Streptacidiphilus albus JL83: one gene and its partners. The protein of the gene in region 3 interacts with the protein of the main gene of each other region in a pairwise test. Links are inferred from orthologs where the notes say so. Each region holds a gene or a part of one and is shown on either strand. Other genes may lie near its edges.

What was found. Proteins that work in one complex are often made in the same cells at the same time.
Region 1: the proteins of dnaE (region 3) and BS75_RS22605 interact in binary tests that used the Escherichia coli proteins (3 or more experiments, as listed by UniProt). The link is inferred for Streptacidiphilus albus JL83 from one-to-one orthologs.
Region 2: the proteins of dnaE (region 3) and rplL interact in binary tests that used the Escherichia coli proteins (3 or more experiments, as listed by UniProt). The link is inferred for Streptacidiphilus albus JL83 from one-to-one orthologs.

Annotation. Positions count from the first base shown.
Region 1 is NZ_JQML01000001.1:5,181,014-5,183,963, forward strand. It holds BS75_RS22605 (DNA polymerase III subunit gamma and tau), read left to right. Parts: upstream 1-304; coding sequence 305-2,596; downstream 2,597-2,950. Other genes in the region: BS75_RS22610 (YbaB/EbfC family nucleoid-associated protein), read left to right, coding at 2,709-2,950. UniProt on the Escherichia coli protein: Part of the beta sliding clamp loading complex, which hydrolyzes ATP to load the beta clamp onto primed DNA to form the DNA replication pre-initiation complex.
Region 2 is NZ_JQML01000001.1:5,607,831-5,610,701, reverse strand. It holds rplL (50S ribosomal protein L7/L12), read right to left. Parts: upstream 1,693-2,871; coding sequence 1,309-1,692; downstream 1-1,308. Other genes in the region: BS75_RS24560 (LolA-like protein), read right to left, coding at 2,685-2,871; rplJ (50S ribosomal protein L10), read right to left, coding at 1,769-2,338; rpoB (DNA-directed RNA polymerase subunit beta), read right to left, coding at 1-352. UniProt on the Escherichia coli protein: The binding site for several of the GTPase factors involved in protein synthesis (IF-2, EF-Tu, EF-G and RF3). Is thus essential for accurate translation.
Region 3 is NZ_JQML01000001.1:2,060,998-2,066,352, reverse strand. Bases 636-4,782 are described here. They hold dnaE (DNA polymerase III subunit alpha), read right to left. Parts: upstream 4,403-4,782; coding sequence 836-4,402; downstream 636-835. Other genes in these bases: BS75_RS08940 (hypothetical protein), read right to left, coding at 4,479-4,782; BS75_RS08950 (hypothetical protein), read right to left, coding at 636-778. Also shown: BS75_RS08955 (hypothetical protein), read right to left, coding at 1-432; more of BS75_RS08950, read right to left, coding at 566-635; more of BS75_RS08940, read right to left, coding at 4,783-5,240; BS75_RS08935 (ABC transporter permease), read right to left, coding at 5,262-5,355. UniProt on the Escherichia coli protein: DNA polymerase III is a complex, multichain enzyme responsible for most of the replicative synthesis in bacteria. This DNA polymerase also exhibits 3' to 5' exonuclease activity. The alpha chain is the DNA polymerase catalytic subunit.

The DNA of each region.
Region 1 (2,950 bases), 3.1 Mb from region 3 along the record:
GGCCACTAGGCGAATCCTCCGTGGGAGAGCTTACTAGACGTTTGGGGGTGCTCGCGAACATGTAGCCGGGGCTCCGACCTGCGGGGTGGTCGGCGGGTGTCCGGACGGGTCCTCCGTACGGGTGGCGTCACGGATCACCCCGGGTATCCGGTACGCTGTTCCACAGCCCCTCGTGTGGCGCTATCTCGCTGAACCCCCCCAGGGCCGGAAGGCAGCAAGGGTAAGTGGGCTCTGGCGGGTGCACGGGGGTCCTGTCGTTTCCAGAGGCCTCCGCTTGTCAGTGGGGACCGTTAGGGTCAGTGACGTGTCGCTCGCTCTCTATCGCCGCTATCGCCCCGAGACCTTCGCCGAGGTCATCGGTCAGGAGCACGTCACCGGTCCGCTCCAGCAGGCGCTGCGCAACAACCGGGTCAACCACGCCTACCTCTTCAGCGGCCCGCGCGGCTGCGGCAAGACCACCAGCGCGCGCATCCTCGCTCGTTGCCTCAACTGCGAGCAGGGGCCCACACCCACGCCCTGCGGCGTCTGCCTGTCGTGCACCGACCTGGCGCGCGGCGGTCCCGGGTCCATCGACGTGATCGAGATCGACGCCGCCTCGCACGGTGGTGTCGACGACACGCGTGACCTGCGGGAGAAGGCGTTCTTCGCCCCCGCATCCAGTCGCTACAAGATCTACATCATTGACGAGGCCCACATGGTCTCGACGGCCGGCTTCAACGCCCTGCTGAAGGTCGTCGAGGAGCCCCCGGAGCATCTGAAGTTCATCTTCGCGACGACCGAGCCCGAGAAGGTCATCGGGACGATCCGCTCGCGCACCCATCACTACCCGTTCCGGCTGGTCCCGCCGGGCACGCTGCGCGACTACCTCGCCCAGGTCTGCGGGCAGGAGGGGATCCAGGTCGAGGACGCGGTCTATCCGCTGGTGGTCCGGGCCGGGGCGGGCTCCGTGCGTGACTCGATGTCGGTGATGGACCAGCTCCTGGCCGGCTCGGACGCCGGCGGTGTGACCTACAGCATGGCCACCGCGCTGCTCGGCTACACCGACGCCGGGCTGCTGGACGAGGTGACCGACGCCTTCGCCGCACAGGACGGCGCCTCGGTCTTCGGGATGGTCGACCGTGTGATCGAGGGCGGCCACGACCCGCGCCGCTTCGTGGCCGATCTGCTGGAGCGGCTGCGCGACCTGGTCATCCTCTCCGCCGTCCCGGACGCGGGTGAGAAGGGCCTGATCGACGCGCCCGCCGACCGGATCGCGCTGATGGAGCAGCAGGCCGGGCGCTTCGGCGCGGCCGAGCTGAGCCGTGCCGCCGACATCGTCAACACCGGGCTGACGGAGATGCGCGGGGCGACCTCGCCCAGGCTGCAGCTGGAGCTGATCTGCGCCCGGGTCATGCTGCCCGGTGCATACGACGACGCCCGGTCCGTCCAGGCCCGGTTGGACAAGCTGGAACGCCGGTCGGCCTTCGGCGGCGGCGGGGTGGAGGGCATGGCCGTGCCGATGGCGGTCGGCCCGTCTGTGGCGGCTCCGATGACGGCCCCGGGCCCGATGACCGCCCCGGGCCCGATCGCGGCCTCCGCCCCGGGGCCGGTGACGGCTCCGGCAGCGACGGTTCCGGCGCCGATGCCGGCAGCCGCGCCGATCGCCTCCGCGCCCGTGCCCGGGGCGCAGGCCCCCGGATCCGGCGCCTGGCCGGTGGCGCGCAGTTTCGCCGCAACGCCGACGACGGCTGCGCCCGCCGCGCCCGCCGCGGCGGCTCCGGTCGTGCCGCAGGCACCCGCGCCTGTGGCCCAGCCCGCACCCGCTCCCCAGCCCGCGCCGACTGCCCAGCCCGCGCCCGTGGCGCAGCCTTCGCCGGCCGCCCAGGGCGGGGCCGGCGAGGTGCGGCGGATGTGGCCGCAGATCCTGGAGGCCGTGAAGGGCCGCCGCCGGGTCACCTGGATGCTGGTGCAGCAGGCGCAGGTCGCCGGATTCGACGGCAGCACGCTCCAGCTGGCCTTCGAGCACGCCGGCACCCGAGACGGCTTCGTCAACGGCGGCCATGACGACATCCTGCGCCAGGCGATGCAGGACGCCCTGGGCGTCTCCTGGAAGATCGACTGCGTGATCGACCCCTCCGGTGGCGGCCGTGGCCCGAGCGGCCCCGGTGCTCCCGGTGGTGGCGGGTCCGGCGGCGGCTGGGGTTCCGGCGCGCCCGCGGCGCCCGTCGGGCCCGGGCCGGGCCCGTCGCAGCAGTTCCAGCCTCCGCAGCAGCAGGCCCAGCCCCCGCAGGCGTTCGCAGGATCGGGGCCGGGGGCCGGGACGGGGACGATGCAGGCGACGGCCGCGCCGGTCCAGGCGCCCTCGGCCGCCGCGCCGCAGGCCGCCGCGGCTCCGCAGCCGGTGCCGCAGACGCCGTCGGCCTACAGTGCTCCGTCCTACAGCGCTCCGGCCTCGGCACCGGTGCCCGACCTGCCGCCGCCGTTCCCGGACTCGCCCGACGACGAGGTTCCGGAGGAGGACGGCCCGGCCTACGCCATGGGTTCGATCTCCGGCCAGGAGCTGATCATCCGGGAACTGGGCGCGACTGTGATCGAGGAGATCGAGCACAACCGCTAGGTGGGTCCTGGCTGACGGTCCGGCCGCGTAGGCTCGCACCGTACGGTCCCGAGACGTACGGCTGTGCGCCGTACGGACGGGCAGCCATGACTTTTGACGTCAGGAGCACATCATGTTCCCCGGTGGCGGACAGCCCGACATGCAGGCACTGCTTCAGCAGGCCCAGCAGATGCAGCAGCAACTCGCCCAGGCCCAGGAGCAGCTGGCGGCGGCCACCGTGCAGGGCACGGCCGGCGGCGGCCTGGTCACGGCGACGGTCAGCGGCGCGGGTGAGCTGAAGGCCCTGGTCATCGACCCCAAGGCGGTCGACCCGGAGGACACGGAGACCCTGGCGGACCTGGTCCTCGCTGCGGT
Region 2 (2,871 bases), 3.5 Mb from region 3 along the record:
AGAGCGGGGCCGCGAAGGTGAAGTCGCGGTCCTTGCACTCGTCGATCGAGTTCTTCGGGGGCTCGAAGCGGTGGTCGCGGAAAGTCAGCGACATCGAACCGGAGAAGTCCTCGATCGGGGAGATCTCCTCGAAGATCTCCTCCAGACCTGACTTCTGCGGGACGTCGTGTCCTTCCGCGAGCGACGCCTCGACCCTGGACTTCCACGCCTGGTTGCCGAGGAGCCAGTCGAAGCTCTCGGTCTGCAGGGCGAGGAGGTTGGGAACCTCGAGGGGCTCACGAATCTTCGCGAAGGAAATACGGAGCGGTGCGGTGGATGCGGAGTTGTTCGAGGCGTTGCGCGAGGCGGCCAAGAGGGGGTCCTTCCGAGGGCTCGGAGCTCACTACGCGCGTACCGGGCCCACCCGTCGCACGGGTAGCATCCGCGCCCTCACACGTGCCGCCGACCCGGAATCTCACCAGGTCAGTGCCAGTGCGCAAGCGGGGTGCCACCCCTGGTCGGGGTAGTGCGTACTCCGGGGGTCGAGTCACGGAGCAGCTAAAAGGCAGCGCAAAGGGACAGTGTAGCCAGACGGCACACTGCTGTCCAGTCCGGATTCGGAGACCGAATCGTCGAACTCCCTACCTCGCGGGTCCGCCCTCTCCGAGAGCGCCCCCTGGGGCGGTAACTGCCTACGGGGTGTATTCCCCACCGCACGTCGGTTCCATGCCTGCGGACCGAAGAATCATCGACCCCGCTGCCACGCTGCCGCGCCGTCCGAACCGTCCGGCGTGCACCTTCGCGTCCTGAGAATTGCGCGCCCGCTGCGGTTCGTCAAGGGCACGGCCCCGGCGAGATCCCCCGGGCCGCCCCGCGGACGGGGCTGCGGGCCGGACCGCGGGCCGGGACGCTCCGCCGGCGGCCGGGCCGGGCGACTGCCCTGGTGGGGTGGCCGACCGGCGACCGCTGCGTGGCTCCGGAGGTGACCCCGGATACGCCGTGGCGCCCGCTGCGGACAGGTCGTACCCGCAGCGACGACGATCACCATACTCGCCCTCGGCGGCGGAGGGGAGTACCTGGCGGACAGATGTGGCGAATCGTCATAGATCGGTCATAGAGCCCGAGTCATGGGAACGGGCGTCCGAGCGGACCGTCAAAGCCCTGGTGAGCCGGGCTGTGCCGGGCCCGCGCCGGGCAGCCGGGAACCCACTCCACCGGGCCCGCCGACGGCCCTGGAGCGGGAACGCAAAAGGCCGAGGCGGCCACCCTTTCGGGTGGCCGCCTCGGCCGAACGGCCCGCCGGAGCGGACCGTCAGTCAGTAACCGGAGTTACTTGACGGTGACGGAAGCGCCGGCAGCCTCGAGAGCAGCCTTGGCCTTCTCCGCAGCGTCCTTGGCAACCTTCTCCAGGACGGTGGCGGGGGTGCCGTCAACGAGGTCCTTCGCCTCCTTCAGGCCGAGCGAGGTGAGCGAACGCACCTCCTTGATGACCTGGATCTTCTTGTCACCGGCGGCGGTGAGGATGACGTCGAACTCGTCCTGCTCCTCAGCCTCTTCCGCGACGGCGGCAGCGCCGCCACCGGCGGCGACGGCGACCGGGGCGGCAGCCTTGACGTCGAACTTCTCCTCGAACGCCTTGACGAACTCGGAGAGCTCGATGAGGGTCAGGTCGGCGAACTGCGCGAGCAGCTCTTCCTGGGACAGCTTCGCCATGATGGCGTCCTTCCACTAAGTCGGCAGGTGCCGGATGTACGGAACGGCGGGCGTACGGGCCCGCTGCGAGGGGGTACTACTCCGCGGCGGGAGCAGCGTCCTCGACGGCGGGAGCCGGCGTACCGGCACCGCCCTGCTCGACCTTGGCCCGGAGCGCCTCCGCAGTGCGGACGAACTCCGTGAGCGGGGCCTGGAAGGTGGCGGCGGCCTTGGCCATCGACGCCTTCAGTCCACCCGCGAGCTTGGCGAGCAGCACCTCGCGGGACTCGAGGTCCGCGAGCTTCTTGATGTCATCAGCAGACAGCGCCTTACCGTCAAGGACACCGCCCTTGATGATGAGAGCCGGGTTCTCCTTGGCGAAGTCACGCAGAGCCTTCGCCGACTCCACCGGGTCACCGGCGACGAAGGCGACAGCCGTCGGACCCGCGAACAGGTCGTCGAGCTCAGAAATACCGGCCTGGTTGGCGGCAATCTTGGTCAGCGTGTTCTTCACCACGGCGTAATTGGCGTTGTCGCCGAGCGAGCGACGCAGCGTCTTCAGCTGCGCCACGGTCAGACCGCGGTACTCGGTCAGCACGGCCGCGTTGGAGTCACGGAACTTGTCCGTGAGCTCTGCGACGGCAGCAGCCTTGTCGGGCCTTGCCATAGGCTTACGCCTCCTTCCGTGATGTCGATGCTTGGCCGACCGTTGAGTCGACCTGCTATACCTCGACCGCCGGAAGAAAGTGTTCGGAAAAACAGGACAGCCCCGGCGCAGGCGCACGGGGCTTCAACATGCTCGACGGCCGACATGCCTGACGGCACACGTCCGGAGCGCGATCTTCCTCATCCATCCTGCGCGGGTCGTCCGCATCCTTCGCGGAGCCTTCGGTCACCAGGCCGACTCTTTGCAGAGCGGGCAGCGACAACCAGCGGTCTGTGGCTCCGGCTACGTTACGCGAACGGGCGGCCGAAGGGCAAATCGCCCACCGGCCGCCCGTCCCGCCGGTCGGTCAGCTGCTCCCGAGCAGGCTGGACGCGTCGAGGGTGTCGTCCGCCGGCGGAGCGGTGAAGGTGACCGCACCGGTGCTGTAGTCGGAGAAGTCGATGGTCGCGTTCTCGGTGCCGCTGGAGGTCGTCGCCGACATCGTCTCCCGGACCGGGAGGTTCTGGGCGCTGACCCAGAGGTCCACGGTCTCG
Region 3 (5,355 bases):
CAGGTGGGCGGCCAGCACCAGCCACGGGGTGATCCCGTGGCCGACGTGGCCGGTCAGCGCGGGGGCGGTGCGCAGGGCGCCGTCGGCCTGGCCGGCGTTGCCGCAGAAGAGCAGCGAGTTCACCGAGTGCCAGGGCCCGAGCAGCGGCCCGCCGTCGGTGGCCCGGTAGCAGCTGGCCTGCCCGTCGGTGAAGAGAGTGTCGAGCCCGAGCTCCAGCGGGACCAGCAGCGCGGCGATCCCGGCGTAGGAGCGCTCGCGCCGACCGAGCAGCAGGGCCAGGACGAAGGCGCCCAGGCCGGCCGCCAGAATGGTCGGCCAGGGCAGCGGCTCGTCGGTCAGCAGCACGTGCGAGCCGCTGGAGAGGACGACCGCGAACAGGGTGAACAGCAGCGCACGGGCGACCGCGAGCAGCGGTACCGCACGCGTCCTCACCGTCGCCGCTCCCTGCCCGTCCGTAACCCGTTCGGCGGGTCCGCCGAACCGGACAATCCTCGCACAGTGCCGACACCGCCTGCGCCGGATCGCCCCTGAGGAATTGATGAGGACTTCCGCGCCCCGGCGGTGGTCAGGGGACCTGGCGGAGGTAGAGGGCGCCGCAGAGGTAGCAGAACTTCTCGTGGGTGTCGCCCCAGGCGACGGCGTTGAGGCGGGCCGACTCGGCGTCGACCGGGTGGCCGCAGAGGGCGGCGGTGTTGCCCTCCACGGTCATGTGCCACTGGTGGATGGGGCCGCCGAGGACCCCGTCCTCGTACTCCGCACGCATCTCGTACTCGTTCATGGGGGTACCTCCTGCGGCAAGTCTGCGCCGCCGGAGGCACCCCTTCCACTCGACCGGTCAGACGCTCCAGGCGCCCTGGCCGAGGAGGGTCTTGATCTCGCTGGCGAAGCCGTTGTCCGGGTTGATCAGGAAGCCGAGCTCGAAGACCAGGGTGCGGCGGCGGCCCTCCATCCGGATCCGGACCGGGACGTCGCCCGGGTGCGCCCGGAGCGAGCGCTTGAGCTCGGCCACCAGCGGCGGGGTGATCTTCTGCTCGGGCACGGTCAGGAAGACCGGCGGCTTGCCGCCGTTCTCGGCCGAGGAGATGTCCAGCGGGGCGAGCTCCGAGCCGAAGATGGACAGCGCGCCGTCGCGCTCGTTCAGCCGGCCCCGGACCGAGACCACGTTGTCCTCGATCAGCTCCTGCTGGATCAGCATGTAGTTCTTCGGGAAGAACAGCACCTCGACCGAGCCGTCGCGGTCGGCGATGGTGACGATCGCCCAGGCGTTGCCGGCCTTGTTGATCCGCCGGTCGACCGAGGTGATCAGCCCGGCGAGCTTGACCTCGCCCTCGGTCCGGCCGGAGCCGAGCAGCTCGGCGATGGAGACGTCGCGGTTGCGGGACAGGATGTGCTCGGCGCCGTCCAGCGGGTGGCTGGAGACGTAGAGCCCGAGCATCTCCCGCTCCAGGCTGAGCAGGTGCTTGCGCGGCCACTCGCGGTCGTCGAGGGTGAAGTCCAGGCCGATGCCGGGGGACTCGTCGCTGGTGTCCATCGAGCCGAAGAGGTCGTCCTGGCCGATGGCCTGCTGCTTCTTCAGGCTGGTGACCGAGTCGATGGCGGTCTCGCAGACGGCGACCAGGCTCTGCCGGGTGTGCTCCAGCGAGTCGAAGGCCCCGGCCTTGATCAGCGAGTCCACCGTCCGCTTGTTGCAGACCACCAGCTCGACCTTGTCCAGGAAGTCCGCGAAGGAGGTGTACTTCCCCTTCTCCGAGCGGGACTTGACCAGGGACTCGATCACCGGGACGCCGACGTTGCGGACGGCCTTGAGGCCGAAGCGGACCGAGTCGCCGACGGCGGTGAAGTCGACCACCGACTCGTTGACGTCCGGCGAGAGGATCTTGATGCCCAGCCGGCGGCACTCGGCGAGGTAGATCGCCATCTTGTCCTTGTCGTCGGAGACCGACGTCAGCAGGGCGGCCATGTACTCGGCGGGGTAGTTGGCCTTGAGGTAGGCGGTCCAGTAGGAGACCAGGCCGTAGGCGGCGGAGTGCGACTTGTTGAAGGCGTAGCCGGCGAAGGGGACCAGCACGTCCCAGACCGCCTGGATCGCCTCGTCCGAGTAGCCGCGCTCCTGGCAGCCCGCGTGGAACGGCACGAACTCCTGTTCCAGGACCTCCTTCTTCTTCTTGCCCATGGCCCGGCGGAGCAGGTCGGCCTGGCCGAGGCTGTAGCCGGCCAGCACCTGCGCGGCTCGCTGCACCTGCTCCTGGTAGACGATCAGGCCGTAGGTGGGGCCGAGCACCTCCTTGAGCGGCTCCTCCAGCTCGGGGTGGATCGGGGTGATCTCCTGCTGGGCGTTCTTCCGGAGCGCGTAGTTGGTGTGCGAGTTCATGCCCATCGGGCCGGGCCGGTAGAGCGCGGAGACGGCGGAGATGTCGGCGAACTCGGTCGGCTTCATCAGCTTCAGCAGCGCCCGCATGGGCCCGCCGTCCAGCTGGAAGACGCCCAGGGTGTCGCCCCGGGCGAGCAGGTCGTAGGTGACCGGGTCGTCGATGGCGATCTTCTCGGTGTCGACCTCGATGCCCCGGTTGGCCTTGATGATCTTGATGGCGTGATCGATGATGCCCAGGTTCCGCAGACCCAGGAAGTCCATCTTGATCAGACCCATCTCCTCGCACTGGGGGTACGAGAAGCCGGTGATGATCACCCCGTCCTTGTCCCGCTTGTGCAGCGGGATGAGGTCGAGCAGCGGAGCCGAGGAGAGGATCACCGCGGCGGCGTGCACGCCGGTGCCCCGGGTCAGGCCCTCGATGCCCTTGCCGGTGTCGATGATCTTGCGGACGTCGGGCTCGTTCTCGTACATCGCGCGGATCTCGCCGCCCTCGGAGTACCGGGGGTGCGTCTCGTCGAACAGCGCGTAGAGCGGGACGCCCTTGCCCATCACGTCCGGCGGCATGGCCTTGGTGATCCGGTCGCCCATGGAGAAGGGGTAGCCGAGGATCCGGTTGGCGTCCTTGACGGCGGCCTTGGCCTTGATCGTGCCGAAGGTGTTCACCTGCGCGGTGTACGCCTCGCCGTACTTCTCGGTGACGTAGCGCACCATCTGGTCGCGCTGGCGGTCGTCGAAGTCGATGTCGACGTCGGGCGGGTTGATCCGCTCCGGGTTGAGGAAGCGCTCGAACAGCAGATCGTGTTCGAGCGGGTCCAGCTCGGTGATCCGGGTCAGGTAGGCCACGATCGAGCCGGCCGCCGAACCACGGCCGGGGCCGACCGGGATGCCGTTGTCGCGGGCGTACTGGCAGATGTCCGCGACCACGAGGAAGTAGGCGTCGAAGCCCATCGGGGAGATGACGCCCATCTCCAGCTCGATCCGGTCCAGCACCTCCTGGCTCGGGTTGTCGCCGTAGCGCCGGGGGAGCCCCTCCGCGATCTTGTGCCGCAGCCAGGACGCCTGGGTCTCGCCCTCGGGCACGTCGAACTGGGGCATCCGGTCGACGTAGGTGAAGACCTCGTCGTAGGGCTGGATCCGCTCGCCGATGGCGAGGGTGTTGTCGCAGGCCTCGGGCAGCTCGCGGAAGAGCTCGCGCATCTCCTCGGCGGTCTTGATGTAGTAGCCCGAGCCGTTGAACTTGAACCGGTTCGGGTCGTCCTTGTTCTTGCCCACGCCCACGCAGAGCAGGTTGTCGTGGGCGTCCGCCTGGTCCTCGGTGACGTAGTGCGAGTCGTTGGTCGCCAGCAGCGGGATGCCCAGCTGCTTGGCCACCCGGAGCAGGTCCTCGCGGACGCTGCGCTCGATGTCCAGGCCGTGGTCCATCAGCTCCAGGAAGTAGTTCTCCTTGCCGAAGATGTCCTGGTAGGCGCTGGCGGCCTTGATCGCCTCGTCGAACTGCCCCAGCCGCAGCCGGGTCTGCACCTCGCCCGAGGGGCAGCCGGTGGTGGCGATGATGCCCTTGGCGTTGGCGGCGATCAGCTCCCGGTCCATCCGGGGCTTCATGTAGTAGCCCTCCATGGACGCCAGCGAGGAGAGCCGGAAGAGGTTGCGCAGCCCCTCGGCGTTCTCCGCCCACATGGTCATGTGGGTGTACCGGCCGCCGCCGGAGACGTCCTTGCCGCCCTCGCCGTCGCTGCTGGCGACGCGCTGCCCGCCCGGCGCCCAGAAGACCTGCTTCTTGTGGAACCGGGACTCCGGCGCGACGTACGCCTCGATCCCGATGATCGGCTTGACCCCGGACTTCTTGCCGATCTGCTGGAACTCGTACGCGCCGAACATGTTGCCGTGGTCCGACATGGCCACGGCGGGCATGCCCAGCCGCTCCACCTCGGCGATCAGCTTGCCGTTCTTGGCAGCCCCGTCCAGCATCGAGTACTCGGTGTGGACATGCAGGTGAACGAAGCTGTCGGCCACGGTACGGGCACTCCTCATGGCAGGGTCGGCACGCGGGTGGGCACAGGGTTCGGCCCAGGTGTCGGCGCGGGGTAGGCACCCACCCTAGCGCGCGCTAAGGGGTGTCGGAGCGCTCCGGTGACGCTTGTGACAAGGGTTGCGCCCAGAGTGTTTCCGGGGCGCTCGGCTTCGGCGAGAAGATCCTGGTGAGGACGATCAGGGTGACCAGCGCGACCCCCGGCCAGGCCAGCAGCACGCCGTTGGCGGTCACCGCCAGCGGCCCGTAGAAGGTCTTCCCCAGGGCGACGCTCTTGGCCGTGGCGATGATGTTGCTGCTCGGGCCCAGGTGCACCCCGAGCCGCATCGCCAGGTAGCCGCCGAGCAGCCCGCCCAGGGCCAGCCCGACCGGCACCCCGACGCCCACGTCGCGGGCGCGGGTGCGCCAGTACGCCAGGGCCGCCAGCAGCAGGCCGATGACCGCGCCGATGATCGCGAAGTAGGCGTCGGCGGTGATCGCCTGCTCGCCCTCCGGATCCGACAGGTAGATGTCGGAGGTGTCGGCGTAGAGCGGCACCTTCGGCGCCACCCGCTCCCACAGCAGCCCCATCAGCAGGCCCAGCACGGCCGATCCGGCGATCAGGGCGAGCCCCAGCAGCAGGTCGGTCCGCAGCTCGCGGGAGAACCGTACGGGCGCGTCGGCGGCCTCGGCCGGGTGGCCCGGCAGCGGCGCGGACAGCGGCTCCGGCTCGGGCGGGGACGCCGGCTCGGGCAGGGGCTCCGGCGCGGACTTGGACAGCGGCACTGGCGCGGCCTGCCCGGACCCGGGCTCGGGCGAGGGGCCGGACCCGCCGTCGGCATCGGTGTTCTGATCGGTCATCGCGTCATCGTCCCACGGAGATCAGCGGCGGGTGGCGGCGCGTCGGTAGGCCCACGTGGAGACGGCCAGCGAGACCACTCCGACGGCCCCGCAGACCGCCAGGTCCAGCGCCACC